Regions from separate parts of the Amycolatopsis sp. NBC_01286 genome, predicted to be linked through region 1. Evidence: riboswitches for the same ligand, from Rfam matches in the RefSeq annotation. Region 1 holds a riboswitch; the other holds the start of a gene.

Region 1 (11,006 bases):
GCGCCGACCTGCCGCCGCACATCGTGGCCGGGCAGATCGAGGCCGTCGCGGCGGACATGGGCGTCGGCGCGGCCAAGACGGGCATGCTCGCGTCCGCGGAGATCATCGACGCCGTCGCGGCCGCGTGCGACAAGGCGGAGATCGGCCGCGACGAGAAGATCCCGTTCGTCGTCGACCCGGTCGCGGCCTCGATGCACGGCCACCCGCTGTTCGACGACGCCGGCCTGCGCGCCCTGCGCGACGAGCTCCTGCCGCGCGCGACGGTGCTCACCCCGAACCTCGACGAGGTCCGGCTGCTGACCGGGATGACGGTGAAGGACCGCGAGGGCATGCACACCGCGGCGGTGGTGCTGCACCGGATGGGCCCGCGCTACGTCCTGGTCAAGAGCGGCCACCTGCAGGCGGACCCGGAGTGCGTCGACCTCCTCTTCGACGGCTCGACGTTCGTGGAGCTGCCGGGCGAGCGCTACCCGACCCAGCACACGCACGGCGCGGGCGACACGATGGCGTCGGCGCTGACGGCAGGCCTGGCGAAGGGCATGTCGGTGGTGGAAGCGGCCCGCTACGGCAAGTGGTTCGTCTCCCAGGCGGTCGAGCACGCCTACCCGATGGGCGCCAAGGTCGGCCCGGTCTCGGCCTTCTGGCGGCTGGCACCCGAAGAACGCTGAGTACCCGTCACGACTTGCGCCCGAAGACCCGCCGGTCGCCGCCATTCGCGCACGGACCCTCCGCTGGGGCGACCGAATCAGGCTGTCCGGCAACCGGCCCCCGAAGATCACGGGTCACCCCGCCGCGGCCGCACCCTTCCTGCGGCCTGTGCCGGCACCCTGGCAAACCGGTCGCCGGGCGCCCGCGCGACACGGCACCGCGCGGGCGCCCGGACCACACCGGCCCCGGCCTTCTGGCGGCTGGCACCCGAAGAGCGCTGAGTACCCGTCCGGTTACCCTTTCCTCGTTTACTGATCCTTGACTACAACGGGGGACGGCCTTGACCGGGCGCGAACGGGTCGCGAGGTTCCTCGAGGACCGCCGCTTCCAGAACTTCATCATCGCGGTGATCGTGTTCAACGCGGTCACCCTCGGCATGGAGACGTCGACGTCGCTGATCGACGGCTACGGCGGCCTCCTGCACACCCTCGACCACATCGCGCTCGGCATCTTCGTCGCCGAGCTGCTGGCGAAGTTCTACGCCTACCGCGGCGCGTTCTTCCGTGACAACTGGAACGTCTTCGACCTGCTGGTCGTCGGCATCGCGGTGATCCCGGCGACCGGGCCGTTCGCGGTGCTGCGGTCGCTGCGCGTGCTCCGGGTGCTGCGGCTGATCTCCGTCGTCCCGTCGATGCGCAAGGTCGTCTCCGGGCTGCTCGCGGCGATCCCCGGGATGGCGTCGATCGCCGCGTTGCTCGGGCTGATCATCTTCGTCGCCGGCGTGATGGCGACCAAGCTGTTCGGCGTGATCTCGCCGGAGAACTTCGGCGACCTCGGGACGTCGTTGTTCACGTTGTTCCAGGTGATGACCGGCGAGGCGTGGCCGGACATCGCGAAGGAGATCATGCAGCAGGCGCCGATGGCCTGGATCTTCTTCGTCGTCTACATCCTCGTGTCCAGCTTCGCGGTGCTGAACCTCTTCATCGCCGTCGTGGTCAGCGGCATGGAGGACGAGCTGCGCCAGGACATCCGCGAAGAAGAGGCGAAGCAGGCCGCGACGCAGGCCGAAGCGAACCGCGAAATCCTCGAAGAGCTCCGCGCCCTGCGCGCGGAGCTGGCCGAGCTGCGGCAGAACGCCGCTTAGCGGTCTTCGTCGGCGATCAGCGCTTCGAGCGCCGGGAGCGCCGTGGTCAGCGCCTCGCGGTGCTCCGGCGACAGCTTGTCGAGCCGCCGGTTCAGCTCCTGTACGCGCGTCGACCGGACGCCGGACACGAGCCGCTCGCCCTCTTCGGTGGCCTTCGCCAGCCACGCCCGCCGGTCGACCGGGTCGGACTCGCGGCTGACGTACCCGGCCTCGACCAGGGAAGCGATGATCCGCGACATGGTCGCCGCCGCGACACCCTCCTTGGCCGCGAGGTCGCCGAGGCGCAGCTGGCCGGCGTGGACCAGGGTCGCGAGCGCGGAGATCGCGCCGTGGCCGGGGCCCGGCACACCGGCCTGGCGCAGTGACCGGGACAGCCTGCCCACGGCGAGGTACAACCTGCCCGAGGTGTCCTGAACCGATGTGGTCACGGCTGGCTCCTTCTGCCCTCACCCGTGCGCGGGTGCGCCGGAAAGTTCCGTCTACCTTACGGGTTGGCGGTGCGGGTTCGGTGTTAAGGCGCTCCGGTTCACCGCGGCGGGCTCGACGCCTGCGCCCAGAAGCGCTGCGGCACCCGCCCCGCGCCGCGGGCCAGCCGTCCGGCGACGACGGCCGACCGCATCGCCGCGGCCATCCGCTCGGGATCGCTGGCCCGGGTGACCGCGGTGGACAGCAGGACGGCGTCGCAGCCGAGCTCCATCGCCAGGGTGGCGTCCGACGCGGTGCCGATTCCGGCGTCGAGGATCACCGGGACGCCTGCTCGCGAGACGATCAGCTCGATGTTGTGCGGATTCCGGATCCCGAGGCCGGTGCCGATCGGCGCGCCCAGCGGCATCACGGCGGCGCAGCCGGCCTCCTCCAGGCGCAGCGCGAGCACCGGGTCGTCGTTCGTGTAGACGAACACGGTGAACCCGTCGGCGGCCAGCTGCTCGGCCGCGTCGAGGGTTTCGACGGGGTCCGGGAGCAGCGTCCGGTCGTCCGCGTGGACTTCGAGCTTGATCAGATCGGTACCGAGCGCCTCGCGCGCCAGCCGCGCGGTGAGCACGGCTTCGGCGGCGGTGCGGCAGCCCGCGGTGTTCGGCAGCAGCTCGATCCCGAGGCGCCGGAGCAGTTCCAGGACGCCGGAGCCGCCCTCGGCGTCGGCGCGGCGCATGGCGACGGTGGTCAGCTCGGTGCCGGACGCGACCAGCGCCCGTTCGAGCACGGCGAGGTTCGCCGCGCCGCCGGTGCCGATGATCAGCCGTGACGACAGCTTGTGCGTGCCGATGACGAGCGGTGCTTCGTCCACTTCAGCCTCCCTGGACGGCGGTGAGCACGTCGAGCGCCGCGCCCTTGGGGACGGCGGTGGCGGCCCAGTCGCCGCGCCGGACGACCACGCCGTCGACCGCGACGGCGATGCCGGGCCGTTGCCCGCCGGTGGCGTCGAGGACGTCGGCGACGGTCGCGTCGTCCGGGAACTCCGTCCACTTGCCGTTGAGCTTGATCTCCATCACACGTGCTCCTTCTGGTGCAGGCGGGCGGGTGAAGCCGCTTCGACGCCTTCGGGCGGCTTCTCACCTTCGAGCCAGGCGACCACGGCGGCCGCGGTCACGGGGGCCAGCAGCAGGCCGTTGCGGTGGTGCCCGGTCGCGGCGTAGACGCCGTCGTCCAGGACGCCGAGGTACGGCAGCGCGTCGCGGCTGCCGGCGCGCAGGCCCGCGGCCGTCTCGACCAGCTCGTACTCGGTGATCGCCGGGAAGACGCGCTCGGCGCCCTCGATCAGCTCGCGGACACCGCGCGCGGTGACGGCCTGGTCGAAGCCCGCTTCGTACTGCGTCGCGCCGAGGACGAGCTCCTGGTCGCCGCGCGGGACGAGGTAGATCGGCCGGCCTTCGACGACGGCGCGGACGGTCCGCGTCGGCGGCGGCAGGCAGCCGCGGCGCGGTTTGAGGCGGAGGATCTCGCCCTTGAGCGGGCGGACGGCGTCGGCGAGCCGCGGGTGCAGCCGCCCGGTCCAGGCGCCGGCGGCGAGCACGACGGCGTCGGCGTCCGGGATCGTTTCGACGCGTTCGCGGACGAACCGGACCTGGCGGTTGACGCAGGCCGCGTACAGCGCGTTGAGCAGTTTCCGGTTGTCCACGGCCAGGTCGCCGGGCACGTGGAGTCCACTTCGGACGGACCCGACGCCGGGTTCGAGCCGCTTGGCCTCGCGCCCGGTGAGGCGTTCGGCCGCGCGGCCGAGGGACTTCAGGTGGCCGGCGAGGATGTCGAGGTGCCCGGCGTCGGCGCTGTCGAAGGCGACGACGAGCGTCCCGTGCTCGGCGAGCCCGGGGTCGACGCCCTCTTGCTTGAGGTCGGCCGCGAAGCCGGGCCACCGGCGGAGGGACTCTTCGCCGAGGGCGAGGACGTCTTCCTCGCCCGGCCAGGCCTCGGTGACCGGGGCGAGCATGCCACCGGCCAGCCAGGACGCGCCGCCGCGCACGGGTTCGGGGTCGTAAACGGTGACCGCGTGACCTTTCGCGGCCGCGCGCCACGCCGCGGACAGGCCGATCACGCCGGCACCGACCACGGCCAAGGTGTTCGTCATGGGATCACGCTCCCTGCGCCGGCATGACCCGGATCAGGTTCCACGGTCGGAGCGGCAGCTCCCTCTCAGCCCGTGCCTCGGGCTCCCGTGCGGACTCGGCCACCCTACTGCGCCGGTCGTTACCAGTCCAACCACAGCCACGGCCGGATGGCTTTCGAGGCAACGGCACGTACCGCTCGATGGCCGGCCTGCTTTTGGCCGGACCGGTAACCGGCCAGGTACGGTCGCCGCTATGCCCGCCCTCTCCGGTGACAAGATCCGCGCCCGCCTCGACACCGCGCGCCTGTACCTGTGCACGGACGCCCGAACGACCCGCGGCGACCTCGCCGCGTTCGCCGACGCGGCCCTGTCCGGCGGCGTCGACATCATCCAGCTGCGCGACAAGACCGGCGCGTTGGAAGCCGCCGGCGAGATCGCGGCGCTGGAGGTGCTGGCGGAGGCGTGCGAGCGTCACGGAGCACTGCTCTCGGTGAACGACCGGGCGGACGTGGCCCTGGCGGTCGGCGCGGACGTCCTCCACCTGGGCCAGGACGACATCCCGGTCCCCTTGGCCCGCCGCATCGTGGGCGACGACGTCGTGATCGGCCGCTCGACGCACTCGGTCTCGCAGGCTGCGGCCGCTGCTTCCGAGCCGGGTGTGGACTACTTCTGCACGGGCCCCTGCTGGCCGACGCCGACGAAGCCGGGTCGCTCGGCGCCGGGCCTGGACCTGGTCCGTTCCACGGCCGCCGCCGCGGTGTCCCGGCCGTGGTTCGCCATCGGCGGCATCGACGTCCCGCGCTTGCCGGAGGTCCTGACGGCGGGAGGGTCGCGGATCGTGGTGGTCCGGGCGATCACGGAGGCGGAGGACCCGGCTGCGGCAGCCCGCGAACTGCGCTCCCACCTGCTCTGACGCTGAAGTCCGTGAAGGACTCCTTACCGGCTCTTATGGCCGGTAAGGAGTCCTTCACGGCTTTACGGGGTCGGGGTGGACGCCGCGCCCTGGCTGGTCGGGGGTGCCGCCGAGGTTGTCGGCTTCTGGGAGGTCGTGCTCGGCGTTGTCGGGGTGGTGGTCGGTGTGTCCGACGAGGTCGTCGGTGGGGTGTTCGACTGCGTCGTCGTCGACGACGTGTCCGTCGGTGAGTCCTGGGTGTCGTTCGTCGAGGTCGAGGGCGTCGTCGACGGGGTCGGGGTCGAGGGGCCCGAGCCGCTGCCGAAGATCTTGCCGATGCCCGCTCCCGTGCCGCCCGCTACCTTGCCGCCCGTGGCCGCGTCCACGCTGACCATCGCCAGGATTGCCACCGCGAACGCCACCACACTCGTGCCGATGATCAGTGGCCAGCGCAGTTTTCGCAGCCTGCCCGGCTCGTCGTCCGGACCGTCCGTGGGCAGGTCGTCCGGGCGCTTCAGCCGGACCGTGGGTTGCTCGGCCAAGGGCACCTCGGCGCCGCCTCGGCGGCGGATGCCCGACGTCGCCAGCTGGCGGGCCTTCGACGCGGCCGCTCGCGTGCGCTGCAGTGAGCGCAGGTACACCTCGCCGCCGACCGTGGTGATCACGCTCGCCACGCCCGCGCCGGCCACCGTGCCCGCCACGCCGAGCGTCGACCCCAGCAGCGCCGCCGTCACCGCCGCGAGCGCCGCCGCCATCACCTGCGCGATGCGCAGTCCTGACTTCGCTTCCTTCGTTTCGGAAGTCGCTGCGTTCTCCTTGCTCATGATCCCGATCCGGTAGTAAGTCTTCTCCCCTGTCCAACGTGTAAGGCGCGCGGGAAACTCCCCTCGTTGCCGCAGCGTGAGGAGCGCCACGTTGACCGTCCACTATGGACAGTGTAAACCGAACGGTTTCTTGACATACTCGGCACATGGAACTGGTCACGATCTCCGACATCGAGGCGGCCGCGAAGCGCGTCGAAGGTGTCGCCGTGCGCACGCCGCTGTTGCTCCAAACGTGGGACCCGCGCGAGTCCTTGTGGCTCAAACCCGAGAGCCTGCAACCGATCGGCGCGTTCAAGGTGCGCGGCGCGTTCAACGCGATCGGCACCCTCGACGACGCGACGCGCGCCCGCGGCGTCATCGCCTACTCGAGCGGCAACCACGCGCAGGCCGTCGCGTACGCGGCGCAGCGGTACGGCGTGCCCGCGGTGATCGTCGTGCCGGACGTCGCGCCGCGGATCAAGGTCGAGGCCACCCGCTCGTACGGCGCCGAGGTGATCGAGGTGCCGATCGGCGAACACGAGGCCAAAGCGCACGAACTGGCCGCCGAACGCGGGCTGACCCTCGTCCCGCCCTACGACCACGCGGCGATCATCGCCGGGCAGGGCACCGCGGGCCTGGAGATCGCCGAAGACCTGCCGGACGTCGACGTCGTGCTGGTGCCGGTGAGCGGCGGCGGGCTCGCCGCCGGCGTCGGCACCGCGATCAAGGCGCGCTGCCCGCGGGCGCGGGTCATCGGCGTCGAGCCCGCGCTGGCCGGCGACGCGACCGAAGGCCTGCGGCTGGGCCGCCAGGTCGACTGGCCGATGGCCGACCGCGCCCGCACGATCGCCGACGGCCTGCGCGCCCAGCCGTCCGAGCTGACGTTCGCGCACCTCACGAAGGTCGTTGACGTCATGGTCACGGTCACCGAGGACGAGATCCGCGACGCCGTCCGGACGCTGGCGCAAAAGGCCCGCCTGGTCGCCGAGCCCAGCGGCGCGGTGACGACGGCGGCCTACCTGCACCACGCGGCCGAGCTGCCCACCGGCCGAACGGTGGCGATCGTCTCCGGCGGCAACGTCGACCCGGCGCTGTTCGCGGAGATCCTGGCCTGAGTCAGGCGGGGGTCCCCCGGCGCACGTGCGTCGGCGGGCCCTCGACCCCGCAGCTGAAGCACTCGCCCAGGTGCGGCGCCTCGTCCGGGTGGGACGACTCGTCCGCGGCCGGCGGCGCGGGCGCGGGAGTCGGCGGCGCGAGGACGCCGTTGTGGATGCCGAGCGCGATCAGCCCGCCGGCGATGGCCAGGACCGCGCAGATGATCAACGCCGTCCGCCAGCCCGCGGTCAGCGCGACCGGGTCGTTGTACGCCTCGCCGGTCAGCCCGGCCGCGGCGGGCAGCACCGCCACCGCCAGCAGGCCGCCGGAGCGGGCGATCGCGTTGTTGACGCCCGACGCGACGCCGGCGTAGCGGTCCGGGGCCGCGGCGAGCACCGTCGCGGTCACCGGGGCCACCACGGTCGCCAGGCCCAGCCCGAACACGACGACCGCGGGCAGCACGGCCCCGAGGTAGGACGCGCCGGGCGCGATGCGCAGCATCAGCAGCATCCCGATGCCGACGACGATCGGCCCGACCACCAGCTGCGTCCGCGGGCCGATGCGCTGCGCGAGCGCACCCGAGCGGCCCGAGAGCAGCAGCATGATCACCGTGAGCGGCAGGCCGGACAGGCCGGCCGCGGTCGGCGAGTAGCCGAGCGAGACCTGCAGCTGCATGACCAGCAGCATCAGCACGCCGCCGAGCGCCGCGTACATGGCGAAGGTCAGCGCGTTGGACAGGGTGAACGTCCGGTCGCGGAACAGCGACGGCGGCACCAGCGGCTCCCGCGAGCGGTGCTGGACGAACACGAACGCGGCCAGCCCCGCGATCCCCAGCACACCCGCGACCAGCACGATCGGGTCGCCGATGCCGCGTCCCGGCGCCTCGACCAGCGCGCCGGTGATCCCGGCGAGGCCGATCGCGCCGAGCGCGGCGGCGCCGAAGTCCGGGTGCCCGGTCGCTTCCTCGTCCCGCGACTCGGGCACGAACTTGCGCGCCATGAAGACGACGGCGACCGCGATCGGCACGTTGATCAGGAACGCCAGCCGCCACGACCACAGCTGGACCAGCAGCCCGCCGAGCAGCGGCCCGGCGGCGGCCGCGATGCCGCCGAGGCCGGACCACGCGCCGATCGCGCGGGCGCGCGCGTCGTGCGCGAAGGACGACTGGAGGATCGCCAGCGACCCGGGCGTCAGGAGCGCGCCGCCGATGCCCTGCAGGATGCGCGTCGCGACGAGCATCTCGGTCGACGTCGCGGCGGCGCAGAGCCCGGACGCGACGCCGAACCAGACGACGCCGATGAGGTACATGCGGCGCCGGCCGTACCGGTCGCCGAGCGAGCCGGCGACCAGGATGAGCGCGGCGAGCGCCAGCATGTAGCCGTCGAGGATCCACTGGAGCCCGGCGACGGACGCCCCCAGCTCGGTGCCGATGCGGGGCAGGGCGACGTTGACGATCGTGCCGTCGAGCATCGCCATGCCGGAGCCGAGGATGGTCGTGGCGAGCACGCCGCGCGCGGCGTGCGTCCCCCACCGGATCCCGGTGTCTTCGGTGGCTGTCACCAGCACACTCCACCGTGCCCGAAGACCCCCGTCAACCTGGCCCTACGGCATCAGCGTCGTGACGAACTTGTAGCGGTCCCCCCGGTAGATCGCGCGGGCGAACTCCACCGGCTTGCCGTCGGTGGCGAACGAGTGCCGTGTCAGCATCAGCACCGGCATGCCGACGTCCGCCCCGAGCATCTCCGCTTCCTGCGGCCCGGCGAGCGACGTCTCGATCGTCTCCTCCGCGCGTTCCAGTTCGACGCCGTAGTGCTCGCGCAGAACGGCGTACAACGACGCGCCCGCCGAGACGTGCTTGCGCAAGCCGCGGAAGCGGCCGAGCGGCAGGTGCGTCGTCTCCAGTGCCATCGGCTGGGAATCCGCCAGTCGAAGCCGTCGAAGGCGAAGAATTTTCGCCCCCGTCCGGATTCCGAGCAGTTTCGCCAGATCGCCCTCGACCGGGAGCTCCTCGACTTCCAGGAGCTTGGACGACGGCTTCAGGCCCTGCTTGCGCATGTCCTCGGTGTAGGAGGACAACTGCAGCCGCTGAGCGAGCTTCGGCTCGGCCGCGAAGGTGCCTTTTCCCTGCACACGGTGCAGCCGGCCCTCGGCGGTGAGGTCGGCCAGCGCCTGGCGCACGGTGGTGCGGGAGACCGTGAACTCCCCGGCGAGCGCGCGTTCCGTCGGGATCGGCGACCCGGGCGGCAGCACGTCGAGCAGGTCCAGCAGGTGCTGTTTCAGTGCCCAGTACTTGGGCTCTCGCTGACCGCGCATCCCGGCGACGGCACCCGCCTCGCCCGCGGTGGTGGTGTCCAACATGCCCGACTCCCTATGTCTTCCCTCATAACACGCCACGTCCCCGTAAGAAACGTACCCTTTTCCCCAAACGCGCCGCCCTACTAAGATTGGTCTAGACCTGACCGACGCCGCCTGAGTCCGGTACATAATGCCGGAGGTGGAGAGGAAAATGATGACCGAACAACGGCCCGGCGAGCACATGGCCGCGGAGATCGCCCAGCAGCCGGACGTCTTGGCCGGACTGGTCGAGCGTCAGGCGGAAATCGCCGGGGTGGCGGAAAAGATCTCACAACGCCCCCCGCGCTTCGCTTTGCTCGCCGCGCGTGGATCGAGTGACCACGCAGCGTTGTATGCGAAGTACCTGATCGAGGTAATGCTCGGCCTTCCGGCTGGTCTTGTCTCCCCGTCTACGGCGACGCTGTACGGCGCGCGGCCCGATTTGCGGGACGTGCTGTTCGTCACGGTCAGCCAGAGCGGCGGCTCACCTGACCTGATCGAGGTGACCGAGACGGCCCGGCGCCAGGGCGCGCTGACCGTGTCCGTCACCAACACGCCCGAGTCGCCGCTGCGCGCGGCGTCGGAGCTCGGCATCGACATCGGCGCCGGTGTCGAGAAGGCCGTCGCCGCGACCAAGACGTACTCCGCCACCCTGATGGCGCTGTACCTGCTGATCGACGCGGTGCGCGGCGGCAAGGCGGCCGACGCCGAGAAAATCGGCGAGCTGGCCCAGCAGACCCTCGACGGCTCCGTCGAGGGCGTTCAGCGCGCGGTCGACCGCTACCGCTTCGTGGACCGCGTCCTCACGACCGGCCGCGGCTACTCCTACGCGTCCGCGCTCGAAGGCGCGCTCAAGCTGGCCGAGACCAGCTACCTCGCCGCTCGCGCGTACAGCGGCGCGGACCTGCTGCACGGCCCGGTCGCGGCGGTGAACGGCGAGACCGCCGTGCTCGCGGTGACCAGCGCCGGGCACGGCGGCCAGGCGATGCACGAGGTCCTCGAGGCCGTCGGCAAGCGCGGCGCGGACGTCCTCGCCGTCGGCTCGGCCGCCTCCGAGGTGCCCGCGGCGCTGCGCATCGACGTCGCGCCGACCGTCGAGGAGCTGGCGCCGATCCTGGAGATCCTGCCGCTCCAGCGGCTCGCGCTCGGCCTGTCGCTGGCCCGCGGCGGCGACCCGGACAGCCCGCGCGGCCTGCTGAAGGTGACCAAGACCCGGTGACCTTCGCTGTCGGCGTGGACGCCGGCGGCACGTCGACCAGGGCCGCACTGGTCGACGCCGCCGGCGTCGTGCTGGGTACCGGGCGCGGCGACGGCGCCAACCCCAACGCGCACGCGCCCGAGGTGGCCGCGGGCCGGATCGCCGACGCGATCACCGCGGCCCTCGGCGGGCGCGACCCCGGCGGCGTGCGCGCGTGCGTCGTCGGCATGGCCGGGGTCAGCAAGCTGAGCGACCCGGCGATCGCGGCCGTGTTCGACGCGGCGTGGGCCCGGATCGGGCTCACCGGCGTCGTGCGTACGGTCGCCGACGCGGAAGTGGCGTACGCGTCC
Region 2 (11,006 bases), 600 kb from region 1:
ACCTCGAACTGCTTCGCGAGCACAGTCTCCTGACGACGAAGCCGTTCCTGTACGTCTTCAACGCCGACGAAGGCGTCCTCACCGACGAAGCCCGCCGCGAGGAGCTGACGAAGCTGGTCGCGCCGGCCGACGCGGTCTTCCTCGACGCGAAGGTCGAGCAGGAGCTGCTGGAGCTGGACGACGAGGAGTCCGTGCGCGAGCTGCTCGAGTCGGTCGGTCAGCCGGAGCCGGGCCTGTACTCGCTGGCCCGCGCCGGGTTCCACACGCTCGGCCTGCAGACGTACCTGACCGCGGGCCCCAAGGAGTCGCGCGCCTGGACGATCCCGCAGGGCGCGACCGCCCCGCAGGCCGCGGGCGTCATCCACACGGACTTCGAGCGCGGTTTCATCAAGGCGGAGATCGTCTCATACGCCGACCTGATGGACGCCGGCTCGATGGCGGCGGCGCGGGCCGCGGGCAAGGTCCGCATGGAGGGCAAGGACTACACCATGGCGGACGGCGACGTGGTGGAGTTCCGCTTCAACGTCTAGATCTGTGTCGGCCCCACGTCGTAGGTTGGCCGAGTAGCGGCTTGTTGCTGGTTGTTACTTTCATTGGGCGCAGGATATACTGCGTCCAATGAAAGCTTCGCCGAGCTTGCTGCCCCTCCTGCGTTCGCGCATGCAGGGTGAGCTGCTCGCGCTCGTGCTCCTGCACCCGGATCGCGAGTACAGCATCACCGAGCTCGCCGAGGCCTGTGGTGTCACGCCCACCGCCGTCTTGCGTGAAGTCGAGCGGCTGACCGGTGGCGGGATCCTGGAAGACCGGCGGGTGGGCCGCAGCCGGCTCGTCAAGGCGCGCACCGACACCCCGCTCTACCCGCCCCTGAGCGAGCTCATCGCCGTCACCTTCGGGCCGATGCCGCTGCTCGCCGAGGCCCTGTCCGGGCTGGCCGGCGTGCGCGAGGCCTACATCTACGGCTCCTGGGCCGCGCGCTACAACGGTGAACCCGGTCTTCCGCCCGGCGACGTCGATGTCCTCGTCGTCGGTTCGCCCGATCCGGACGCGCTCTTCGACTCGGCGGAACAGGTGTCACGGCGGCTGGGGCGCGAGGTCAACGTCCACCGGGTCTCGCCCGAGTCGTGGGCGGCGAGCACCACCGATCCGTTCCTCACCAGCGTGCGTGAGCGTCCGCTGGTGAAACTCAGCCAGGAGACCTGATGCCGCAGTGGAACCAAGGCCGTGAACGGATCGACGCGTTCCTCGCGCGCGGCGCCATCGAGCACGTTCCGGCGTCGCGGGAGGCCGCCGAGGCCGAGCTCGTCAGGGCCCGTACGCACCTCGCGTCGGCGCGGCAGCTGCAGGACACGGATCCGGAAGGTGCCTACACACTGGCCTACGACAGCGCACGGCGTGCGCTGGCCGCCGTCCTGCAGAACCAGGGGCTGCGGGTGACGAGCCGGGGTGGGCACGTCACCGTCTACGAGGCGGTCCTCGCGCAGCTGGACCCGCCGCTGGGGCCGGTTTTGCGGCCCTTCAACCGGATGCGGGTCCGGCGCAACGAAGTCGCCTACCGGTCTTCGGAGGCGCCCTCGGTGACCGCGGAGGACGTGACGGCCGACGTGGCGAAGGTCGAGGCCCTCATCGAGGTCGCCGAGAAGGCGATCCCGAACATGCCACGCTATTGACCGCCGAACGCCGGCCGCTCACTCCGCGCGAGAGAGCGGTCCTGGACCTGCTGCTGGCGACGGACTTTCCCGGTGCCGCGGAACTTCGCGCCCAGGCGCGCACGGCCGAGGTGACCGGCCGCTGCCCGTGCGGCTGTCCCACGATCGACCTCGCCGTCGACGAAACCGTGACGGTGGCCGAGGTCGAGAGCCGGGTGGCCGTGGACGTCGACGTGGCGGACGGCGGGCTCATCCTGTTCGTCGACGAAGGCCGCTTGTCCGGCCTCGAATACTGGAGCGTGGCCGACGAGACGCCTGTCGAGTTCCCGCCGCCGGCGGAAATCCGGGTAGTGACAGCACCAGGTGACGGCTCCGGAGTTCTGCCACCCTCGGAACCGTGAGCGTCTACGTCATCTCCGAAGTCGAGATCCTCGATGAAACCGCAGCCCAGCGCTACCGCGAACTCGCCCAAGCGTCGATCACGGGGTACCAGGGGCGCTACATCGTCCGCGGCGCGGCACCGGATGCCCTCGAAGGCGACTTCGACGAACACAAGCGCGTCGTCCTCGTCGAGTTCCCGGACCGTGAGACGGCCGAACGCTGGTACGCCTCCGCCGAGTACGCCGAAGCGCTCGAGCTGAGCAAGACCGCGCTGCGACGGCGGTTGCTGCTCGTCGACGGCGTGGCCTAACGTCGGCTGGGTGGAGCCGCTGACCGCTGATCTCTTCGCGCCGCAATGCCCGTCGGCCGACACGCCGTTCCGGATCGGGGACAAGTGGGGCGGCATGGTCGTCTTCTGCCTCGAAGACGGGCCGCGCCGCTTCTCCGAGCTGCGCGTGCCGCTCCGGAACGTCAGCCCGAAGGTGCTCACCGAGACGCTGCGGTCCCTGGAGCGCGACGGGATGATCACCCGCAAGACCTACGACGAGAACCCGCCGCGCGTCGAGTACGCGCTGACGGACTTGGGCCGGACCCTGTTCGAGCCCATGGACCGCTGCCGCGAGTGGGCGGAGAAGTACCTGCCGAGCCTGCGAGAAGCCCGGCAGGCCTACGACCGGGCGGACTAGCCGAGGAGGCCCATCATCGCGATCGTGATCAGCACGACGGCGGTCGCGAGGGCGTTGATCCAGGCGCGCTGGGTGGCGGTCAGGGCGGCGGTGGCGGGGGTGCTGTTCATGGCGTTTTCCCTACGAGCGGGCCGATGCTTCCGCGGGTTCAGCGCGTTGACCATGCCGAGTGTTAGCAGCTGTGACGAAGCTCACCCGATCATGCCGCTGACCAGCAGAAACGGCACTCAGCCGTCCGAGTGACGGTGGCTGCGGACGGTGAACCAGAGCACCCCGCCGGCCGCGGCCACCATCGTCGCGAATGCCACTGTGCCCACTACGATCGCCTGCGTCATATCTGCCTCTCGGTGCGAAGTCCTTTACCGAGAGACGCCGAACGCGGGCTTTCGTGCACTCAGAGTAGCCGGGATCACAGTCCGTCGAGGGTCTCGTTGATCTGCTTGGCCAGCGCGAAGTCCTTCTTCGTCAGCCCACCCGCCGAATGCGTGCTGAGGTGGAAGGTCAGCGTGCGCCAGCGGATGTCGATATCCGGGTGGTGGTCGGCGGCCTCGGCGAGCACCGCGACGCGGTCCACCACCTCGATCGCCTTCGGGAAGCTCGGCAGCTCCACCTCGCGCCGGATGACCTCGCCCGTGCGCACCCAGCCGTGGAGCAGGGCCCGGTCGGCCTCGTCGTCGCTCAAGATTTCCGTCATGGCTCCATCGTCCAACGTCCTGGACTAAGGTGCACGGTTGCCACGGGAGTCCGGTGAGCCGGGCTGAGAGGCGGGGTGACCCGCGACCGTTAGCACCTGATCCCGGATCATGCCGGCGAAGGGAGGGCTTTCCCTCCTCGTCCGGCGAAGTGCAGGAGGGTAGATGAAACGCAGTGCTGTTCGCGCCGCGACGGCCATCGCCGTCGTCAGCGTCGTCACAGCGGCGTGTTCGCTGTCGGACGGGTCCGGTGACGCGAAGCAGACGCCCACCGTCACCCTGGTGACGCACGACTCCTTCCTGGCGCCGCAGGAGGTGCTCGACGCCTTCCAGCAGCAGTCGGGCATCAAGATCTCCGTGCTCAAGCAGGGCGACGCCGGTTCGCTGACCAACAAGCTCGTGCTCACCAAGGCGAACCCGGTCGGCGACGTCGCGTACGGCGTCGACTCGACCTTCGCCTCGCGCGCGCTGGCCGAGGGCGTCTTCGAGCCGTACACCAGCCCGGAGGCCGACCGCGGGCCGCAGCGCTACGCCGTCGACCCGGAGCACCGGCTCTCGGCGGTCGACGTCGGCGACGTCTGCGTCAACGTCGACACGAACTACTTCACGGCCAAGGGGATCCCGGCGCCGGAGTCGTACGACGACCTGGCCGACCCGAAGTACAAGGACCTGCTGGTCGCCGAGGACCCGGCGACGGCGTCGCCCGGGCTCGCGTTCCTGCTCGGCACCGTCGCGAAGTACGGCGAGGCCGGCTGGAAGGACTACTGGACCAAGCTGAAGGCCAACGGCCTCAAGGTGGTCAGCGGCTGGGAAGAGGCCTACACGAAGGAGTTCTCGGGCTCCTCCGGCAAGGGGCCGCGGCCGATCGTCGTCTCGTACGCGTCGTCGCCGGCCGCCGAGGTGGGCGACGACGGGAAGCCGCGGACGAAGGCGCTGCTCGACACCTGCTACCGGCAGGTCGAGTACGCCGGGGTGCTGGCCGGCGGCAAGCAGGAGGAGAACGCGCGCAAGGTCGTCGACTTCCTGCTTTCGCAGCAGTTCCAGGCGACAGTGGCGGCCAACATGTACGTCTACCCGGCGCGCCAGGGCGTCGACCTGCCGGCGGGCTGGGCGCAGGTCGCGCCGCTGCCGCAGAAGCCGCAGGCGCTGACCGCGGACCAGGTGCAGGCCGGGCGTGAGAAGTGGATCGGCGAATGGCGCACGCTCGTGCAGTGACATCCGGGCCTCCGCCCCGGGCCGGGGGCTCCGCCACCCGGAGCCCCCGGAAAGCAGTGGTCGTAGCGCCACCGCAGACCGCACGCGGCATCGGCCTGGCGCTGCTCGGGCTGGCCCCGATCGGTTTCCTGGTGGTGTTCTTCGCCTGGCCGGTGCTGGCGATCGTCGGGCGCGGGTTCGCCGCGGGCGGGCTCGACGTCGTGCTGGGCGACCCGCAGACCTGGCGGCTGGCCGGCTTCACGGTGGCCACCGCCGCGGGCTCGACGGTCGTCGCGGTGCTGGCCGGGCTGCCGGTGGCGTTCCTGCTTTCCCGGGTGCGGCTGCCCGGCGTCGGCCTGGCGCGGACGGTGGTGCTCGTGCCGTTCGTGCTGCCGACCGTGGTGGTCGGGCTGGCGTTCCGGGCGCTCTGGCCGGACGGCGGTGTGCTGCCGATCGTGCTGGCCAACGCGTTCTTCAACGTCGCCGTCGTCGCGCGGACCGTCGCCGGGCTCTGGGCGCGGCTGGATTCGCGGACGTCCGACGCCGCGCGGGCGCTCGGCGCGTCACCGTGGCGGGCGTTCCGATCGGTGACGCTGCCCGCGCTGGCGCCCGCGATCGCGTCCGCCGCGGCTGTGGTGTTCCTGTTCTGCGCCACCAGTTTCGGCGTCGTGCTGATCCTCGGCGGCGCGCGGTACCGGACCCTGGAAACCGAGATCTACCTCCGGACGGTCGACCTGCTCGACCTCTCCGGAGCGTCGGCGCTTTCGCTGATCCAGTTCGCGGCGGTCGTCGCGGCGCTGGTCGTCGGCGGGCTGGCGCGGCGGCGCAAGGAAGGCGCCAAGATCGGTTCCGGCGCTGCGCGACGCCCGCGCGGTGGTGAGTGGTGGGTCGTCGGCGCGGCGGGCGTGGTGCTGGCCCTGCTGCTGACGCCGATCGTCGCGCTGCTCGCCGAGTCGGTGTCCACTTCGGACGGTTGGAGCCTCGCGGGGTACCGCGCGCTCGCGGGCACCGGCGAGAAGGGCGCGTTGCAGGTGTCCGGCTGGGACGCCGCGCTGAACTCGCTGAAGGTGGCGATCGACGCGACGCTGCTGGCGCTGGTCGTCGGCGTGCTCGCGTCGGTGGTGCTGGTGGCGCTGCGCCGGTCGCCGGCGCGGGCCGCGCGCGGGCTCGGCGAGACGCTCGACGCCGCGCTGATGCTGCCGCTCGGGGTGTCCGCGGTGACCGTCGGGTTCGGGTACCTCGTGACGCTCGACGCGCTGCCCGGCGACCTGCGGACGTCTCCCTACCTGGTGCCGCTCGCGCAGGCGCTGGTGATCATCCCGCTGATCGTGCGGATGGTGCTGCCGGTGCTGCGCTCGGTCGACGTCCGGCTGCGACAGGCCGCGTCGACGCTCGGCGCGAGCCCGCTGCGGGTGTGGCGGGAGATCGACCTGCCGCTGACGCTGCGGCCGCTGGTCGCGGCGGCGGGGTTCGGGTTCGTCGTGGCGCTCGGCGAGTTCGGCGCGACGAGCTTCCTGGCGCGGCCGACGTCGCCGACGCTGCCGGTCGCGATCGCGTCGCTGATGGGGCGCCCCGGGGAGCTGAACAACCAGATGGCGTACGCCGCGTGCGCGTTGCTGATGCTCGTGACGGTGCTGGCGGTCGCGCTGATCGACCGGCTCGGGGCCGCGCGTGGCCGGGTGGGAGAGTTCTGATGGCGTTGTCGGTGCGGGACCTGACCGTCCACTATGGATCGTTCGTCGCGGTGCGCGACGCCCGGCTGGACATCGCCGACGGCGAGGTACTGGCGCTGCTCGGCCCGTCCGGCTCGGGCAAGTCGACGCTGCTGCGCGCGATCACCGGGCTGGAGCCGTCGGCCCGCGGCACGGTCAGCTGGGACGGCGAGGACCTCGGCGCGGTGCCGGTGCACCGCCGCGGCTTCGGCTTGGTGTTCCAGGATGGCCAGCTGTTCGGCCACCGCGACGTCGCCGCGAACATCGCGTTCGGCCTGCGGATGCACGGCGTCCCGCGGGCCGCGTGGGCGGGGCGCGTCGCCGAGCTGCTGGAGCTGGTCGGCCTGTCCGGCTTCGAGCGCCGTCGGGTGACGGAGCTGTCGGGCGGCCAGGCGCAGCGGGTCGCGCTGGCCCGCGCGCTGGCGCCGGAGCCGCGGCTGCTGTTGCTGGACGAACCACTGTCCGGTTTGGACGCCGGGTTGCGCGAGCAGCTGGCCATAGAGCTGGCGGACCTGTTGCGGCGCAGCAAGATCACGGCGTTGCTGGTGACGCACGACCAAGAGGAGGCGTTCACGCTGGCCGACCGGGTCGCGGTGCTCGACGCCGGCGAGGTCCGTCAGGAGGGCGCGGTCCGGCGCGTGTGGCGCAACCCGCTGGACGACGACGTGGCCCGTTTCCTGGGGGTGACGTCGTTCGTCGAGGGAGTTGCGACGGGTGGCGTGGTCCGGACTCCGCTAGGTGACGTGCCGGCACCGGATGTCGACGACGGCCCAGTGCGGCTGGGGCTGCGCCCGCACGCGCTGCGGGTTGCCGGCTCGGGTGTGCCGGGCGAGGTCGTGGCGGCGGTCCACCGCCGCGAGCACGTACGGCTGGTGGTCCGGCTGGCGGAGTCCACTGTGGACGCGGTCGCCCCGGCGGCGACGGACTTCCGGGCGGGGGACGAGGTCCGGCTGGAACTGGACCCGGACGGTGTGGCGCTGGTCGGCTTGTCGTGAGTGTTTAGGGCGGTTCTAACCGCCCTAAACACTCACGACGGGTCAGCCGTCGCGGGTCGAGAGTCGTGCGTAAGCCAGCGACAGCCCGATCACGATGTAGCAGCCCGCGCGCAACGCGCCTTCGCCCAGCATCTGTGTGCCCATCGGGTCCTGTAGCACCTCCGCCGGTGCCAGCGACCAGTTCTGCGTCAGCAAGAACGGGTGCAGCCAGTCCAGCGACGTCAAGAACCCCAGGATCGTGAACACGATGTCCGCCGCGAGCACGGACGCCACCACCAGCATCGGGTGTTCCGTCCAGCTGGAGATCGCCAGCGCCACCGCGCCGACCGCCCACAGCTGCAACACGACCCAGCCCGCGACCAGCAGGATCCTGGCCAGTGCGCCGCCCACCGACAACGTGGTTCCCGACAGCGTGAACAGCGAGTCCGTGCCGTTGATGATCAGGCCGGTCACCACGCCCGTGAAACACATCGCCAGCACCGAAACCACCGACACCGTCGCGACGCCGAACGCCTTGACCGCCAGCAGCCGGCCGCGGCCGACCGGGGCGATCAGCCAGCCGCGCAGGGTTCCGTGGGACGTCTCGCCCGCGATCGCGTCCGCGCCCGCCATGGCCGAGGCCAGCGGCAGGAGCAGGGTCAGCGTCATCACGATCGCCGCGATCGGCAGCACGAAGGCGTTGTTGACGGCGGACGCCAGCAGTGCGCCGCCGCCGTCGTCCGGGCCGCCGCCGGACTGCGCGTCTTCGCTCACCAGCGTCAGGCCGATGCCGATCACCACTGGGATCAGCGCCAGCAGGCCCAGCACGGCGAGCGTGCGCGGCCGCCGGAAGATCCAGCGCAGCTCCGCGGCCAGCAGCCGGGGCAGCGGCACCGAGTCGTGGCCCGTGCGGACCGCCGGTGCCTCGAGAACCGCGGTCATTCCGCCCCCTCCGTCAGTCGCGCGAACAGGTCTTCCAGGCCGGTGCGCGCCCGCGTCGCCTCGTGGACCGCGACCCCCGCGCCCACCAGGACCTGCAGCACCCGCGGCGCCTCGGTGGCCGTGAGGTCGGCGCGGATCCCGTCCGGCGTCAGCCGCGCGCCGATCCGGTTCTCCCGCAGCACTTCCACGGCCTGCTCGGCGTCCGGCGTGCGGACCAGCAGAGCCGCGTTCCCGGACTCCAGCAGCTCCGCCAGCTCGCCCTGCGCGACGACGTTCCCGGCCTGCAGCACGGCGACGTGCGTGCAGGTCGCCTCCACCTCGGCCAGCAGGTGCGACGACACCAGCACGGTGACGCCCTCGGCGTGCAGCTCGGCCACGATCCTGCGGATCTCCCTGGTACCAGCAGGGTCGAGACCGTTGGTCGGCTCGTCGAGCACGACCATCTTCCGCGGCACGAGCAACGCCGAAGCGAGGCCGAGCCGTTGCTTCATGCCGAGCGAGTACCCCTTGTACCGCCGTCGCGCGGCGACGCTCAGCCCGACGCGTTCGATCGCGGAGTCGACCGCGAACGGGATCCCGGATGACGCCAGCCGCGGTTCGGCCGCGGCGAAGCGCAGCAGGTTGTCGCGGCCGGAGAGGAACGGGTGGAAGCCCGGCCCCTCGACCAGCGCGCCGACGTCCGGCAGCGCGTGCGCGGCGGCGTCGGGCATCTTGCGGCCGAGCAGCTCGACCTCGCCCTCGGTCGGGCGCACCAGGCCCAGCAGCATCCGGATGGTGGTCGTCTTGCCCGAGCCGTTCGGCCCGAGCATCCCGACGACCGCGCCTTCGGGGATGTCGAGGTCGACGTGGTCCACCGCGACCGTGCCGCGGTAGACCTTGCGCAGCCCCCTGGTGCGCGCGGCCAGGGGAACCGCCGGGGCGGACGTCTCCGTGGAGACGTCCGCCCCGGACTCGACAGCCGTACTGGTCACTTCTGACCCAGCGCTTCGTACAGGACCTGCTCCGGCACCGCACCGGCGGCGAACCGGCCGTCGTCGGTCAGGATCGCGCTGCCCACCTTCGTGGTGATGAGGTGGCCGCTGCCCCAGGTGCCGCTGACCTTCTTGGTGAACCGGTCGAGCAGGGCCTGCGGGTCGGCGTTGCGGCCCTGGCGGTCACCCTGCTGCTTCGGCGCCGCGTTCAGCGCGTCGGCCGGGATCGTGCCGGTGATGACGGTGTCCCAGCCGTCGCCGACGACCTTGGTCGCCTGCTTCGCCTGCTCGGCGAGGTCCTTGTCCTTCTGGTCGACGGTCGGCGTCTTCTCCTGCACCTTGGCGCCCTTCGGCGGGGTGAAGGTGAAGAGGTCGGCCGGCTGCTGGGTGAACTCGATCTGGCTGAACGCGACCTCGAGCGCCGGCGACGTCGTCCCGTTGCTCAGCACCGAAACCCGCAGCGGCATCCGCGTCTGCGAGTCGACGGCCACGCGGATCTCACGCAGCAGCGTGCGCTCGCTCGGCTTCGGCGTCAGGACCAGCTCGTAGGCCGGGCGATCGGCGACGGTCGCGGTGCCGTCGACCGACACCGTGCTGCTCTCGCGGACCTTCGCCAGCAGCTCGGTGGCGGTCGCGACCGGGTCGGCCGTCTTCTCGCTGCCCGCGCCCTTCTGCTTGGCCACGTCCGCCGGGATGGTCACCTTGGTCGCGGTGTTGGTCTTGGAGCTGTAGTCCCAGACGGTCGTCCCGTCGTGGACCACGGTCTCCTGGCCGGTGCCCTGGGTGACGGCGAGCCGGCTCTTGCCCGCGCCGTCGGTGAAGATGTGCGCCGAGTCGATGTTCAGCGCGGACGCCCCCGGGATCGCGTTCCCCACCGCCGGCAGGCCGAGGTCGTTGCTGACCTTCAGCGTGCCGTCGAACGCGCCCGGCTTCGCCTGCATGACCGACTGCACCAGGTCTTCGGCGCTCACCTGCGGCAGTGCCGGCTTGTCGTCGGCGCTGGCCGGCATCGCGATGACCGCGAGCCCGCCGACGCCGAGAGCGGTGCCCACGACCGCCGCGGTGATGCCCTTCGTCTTCGTCTTCATGCGTCTCTCCCTGTGTTCCCGAGCTCAAGTGTGCTCGGCTCCCGGCACCGACGCTTCCCTCTCGAGGCTGAGATACCCCTGAAGGTTCTCCCTCCGCGGCTGAGATCGTGCTGAGAGATCCCGCGGGACCTGCGCAAACCCGCCATGATGAGACTCGTGAAACCTCGGGTGCTGGTGGTCGACGACGAGCTGGGCGTGCGGAAAGCACTGCAACGCGGGCTGCGCGCGGAGGGGATGGACGTGGTCACCGCCGCGGACGGCCCCAGCGGGCTGCAGCTGGCGAGCACCGGCTCGTTCGACGTCGTGCTGCTCGACATCATGCTGCCCGGCTTGTCCGGTTACCGCGTGCTGGAGCGGCTGCGCAAGGACGGCGTCACGACGCCGGTGCTGCTCGTGTCGGCCAAGGACGGCGAGGTCGACCAGGCCGACGGCCTGGACCTGGGCGCCGACGGCTACCTCGTCAAGCCGTTCTCCTTCGTGGTGCTGGTGGCGCAGGTCCGCGCGACGCTGCGCCGCGCCGGGCCGGACGCCAGCCGCGGCACGCTGCGGCTCGGCGCGCTGGAGGTCGACCGCGGGCTGCGTCAGGTGCACTGGAACGGCGAGGAGGTCGGGCTCAGCCCTCGCGAGTTCGCGCTGCTCGAGGTGCTCGTCGGCCGCGCGGGCACGGTCGTCACCAAGGACGAGCTGCTGCGCGCGGTCTGGGGCGAGGAACAGGCCGTG

The links. Region 1 has a riboswitch for thiamine pyrophosphate ahead of thiO (glycine oxidase ThiO). Riboswitches for the same ligand answer to the same signal wherever they lie in the genome.
Region 2: it holds a riboswitch for thiamine pyrophosphate, as region 1 does, so the genes downstream of both, OG570_RS18395 (thiamine ABC transporter substrate-binding protein) here and thiO (glycine oxidase ThiO) in region 1, are expected to answer to the same signal.

Annotation. Positions count from the first base shown of each region.
Region 1 covers NZ_CP108428.1:3,187,273-3,198,278, reverse strand. The annotation lists gene thiD (bifunctional hydroxymethylpyrimidine kinase/phosphomethylpyrimidine kinase) at 1-668, shown strand, start outside; gene OG570_RS15560 (ion transporter) at 989-1,792, shown strand; gene OG570_RS15555 (MarR family winged helix-turn-helix transcriptional regulator) at 1,789-2,220, opposite strand; gene OG570_RS15550 (thiazole synthase) at 2,319-3,077, opposite strand; gene thiS (sulfur carrier protein ThiS) at 3,079-3,279, opposite strand; gene thiO (glycine oxidase ThiO) at 3,279-4,355, opposite strand; TPP riboswitch at 4,349-4,454, opposite strand; gene thiE (thiamine phosphate synthase) at 4,588-5,247, shown strand; gene OG570_RS15530 (hypothetical protein) at 5,310-6,050, opposite strand; gene OG570_RS15525 (threonine ammonia-lyase) at 6,197-7,144, shown strand; gene OG570_RS15520 (MFS transporter) at 7,146-8,684, opposite strand; gene OG570_RS15515 (GntR family transcriptional regulator) at 8,727-9,482, opposite strand; gene OG570_RS15510 (SIS domain-containing protein) at 9,631-10,677, shown strand; gene OG570_RS15505 (N-acetylglucosamine kinase) at 10,674-11,006, shown strand, end outside.
Region 2 covers NZ_CP108428.1:3,786,376-3,797,381, forward strand. The annotation lists gene ychF (redox-regulated ATPase YchF) at 1-530, shown strand, start outside; gene OG570_RS18365 (ArsR family transcriptional regulator) at 619-1,200, shown strand; gene OG570_RS18370 (hypothetical protein) at 1,200-1,667, shown strand; gene OG570_RS18375 (hypothetical protein) at 1,664-2,047, shown strand; gene OG570_RS18380 (DUF1330 domain-containing protein) at 2,044-2,337, shown strand; gene OG570_RS18385 (winged helix-turn-helix transcriptional regulator) at 2,348-2,713, shown strand; gene OG570_RS18390 (4a-hydroxytetrahydrobiopterin dehydratase) at 3,123-3,407, opposite strand; TPP riboswitch at 3,440-3,549, shown strand; gene OG570_RS18395 (thiamine ABC transporter substrate-binding protein) at 3,571-4,620, shown strand; gene OG570_RS18400 (ABC transporter permease) at 4,731-6,293, shown strand; gene OG570_RS18405 (ABC transporter ATP-binding protein) at 6,293-7,306, shown strand; gene OG570_RS18410 (ABC transporter permease) at 7,349-8,227, opposite strand; gene OG570_RS18415 (ABC transporter ATP-binding protein) at 8,224-9,198, opposite strand; gene OG570_RS18420 (LolA family protein) at 9,195-10,286, opposite strand; gene OG570_RS18425 (response regulator transcription factor) at 10,431-11,006, shown strand, end outside.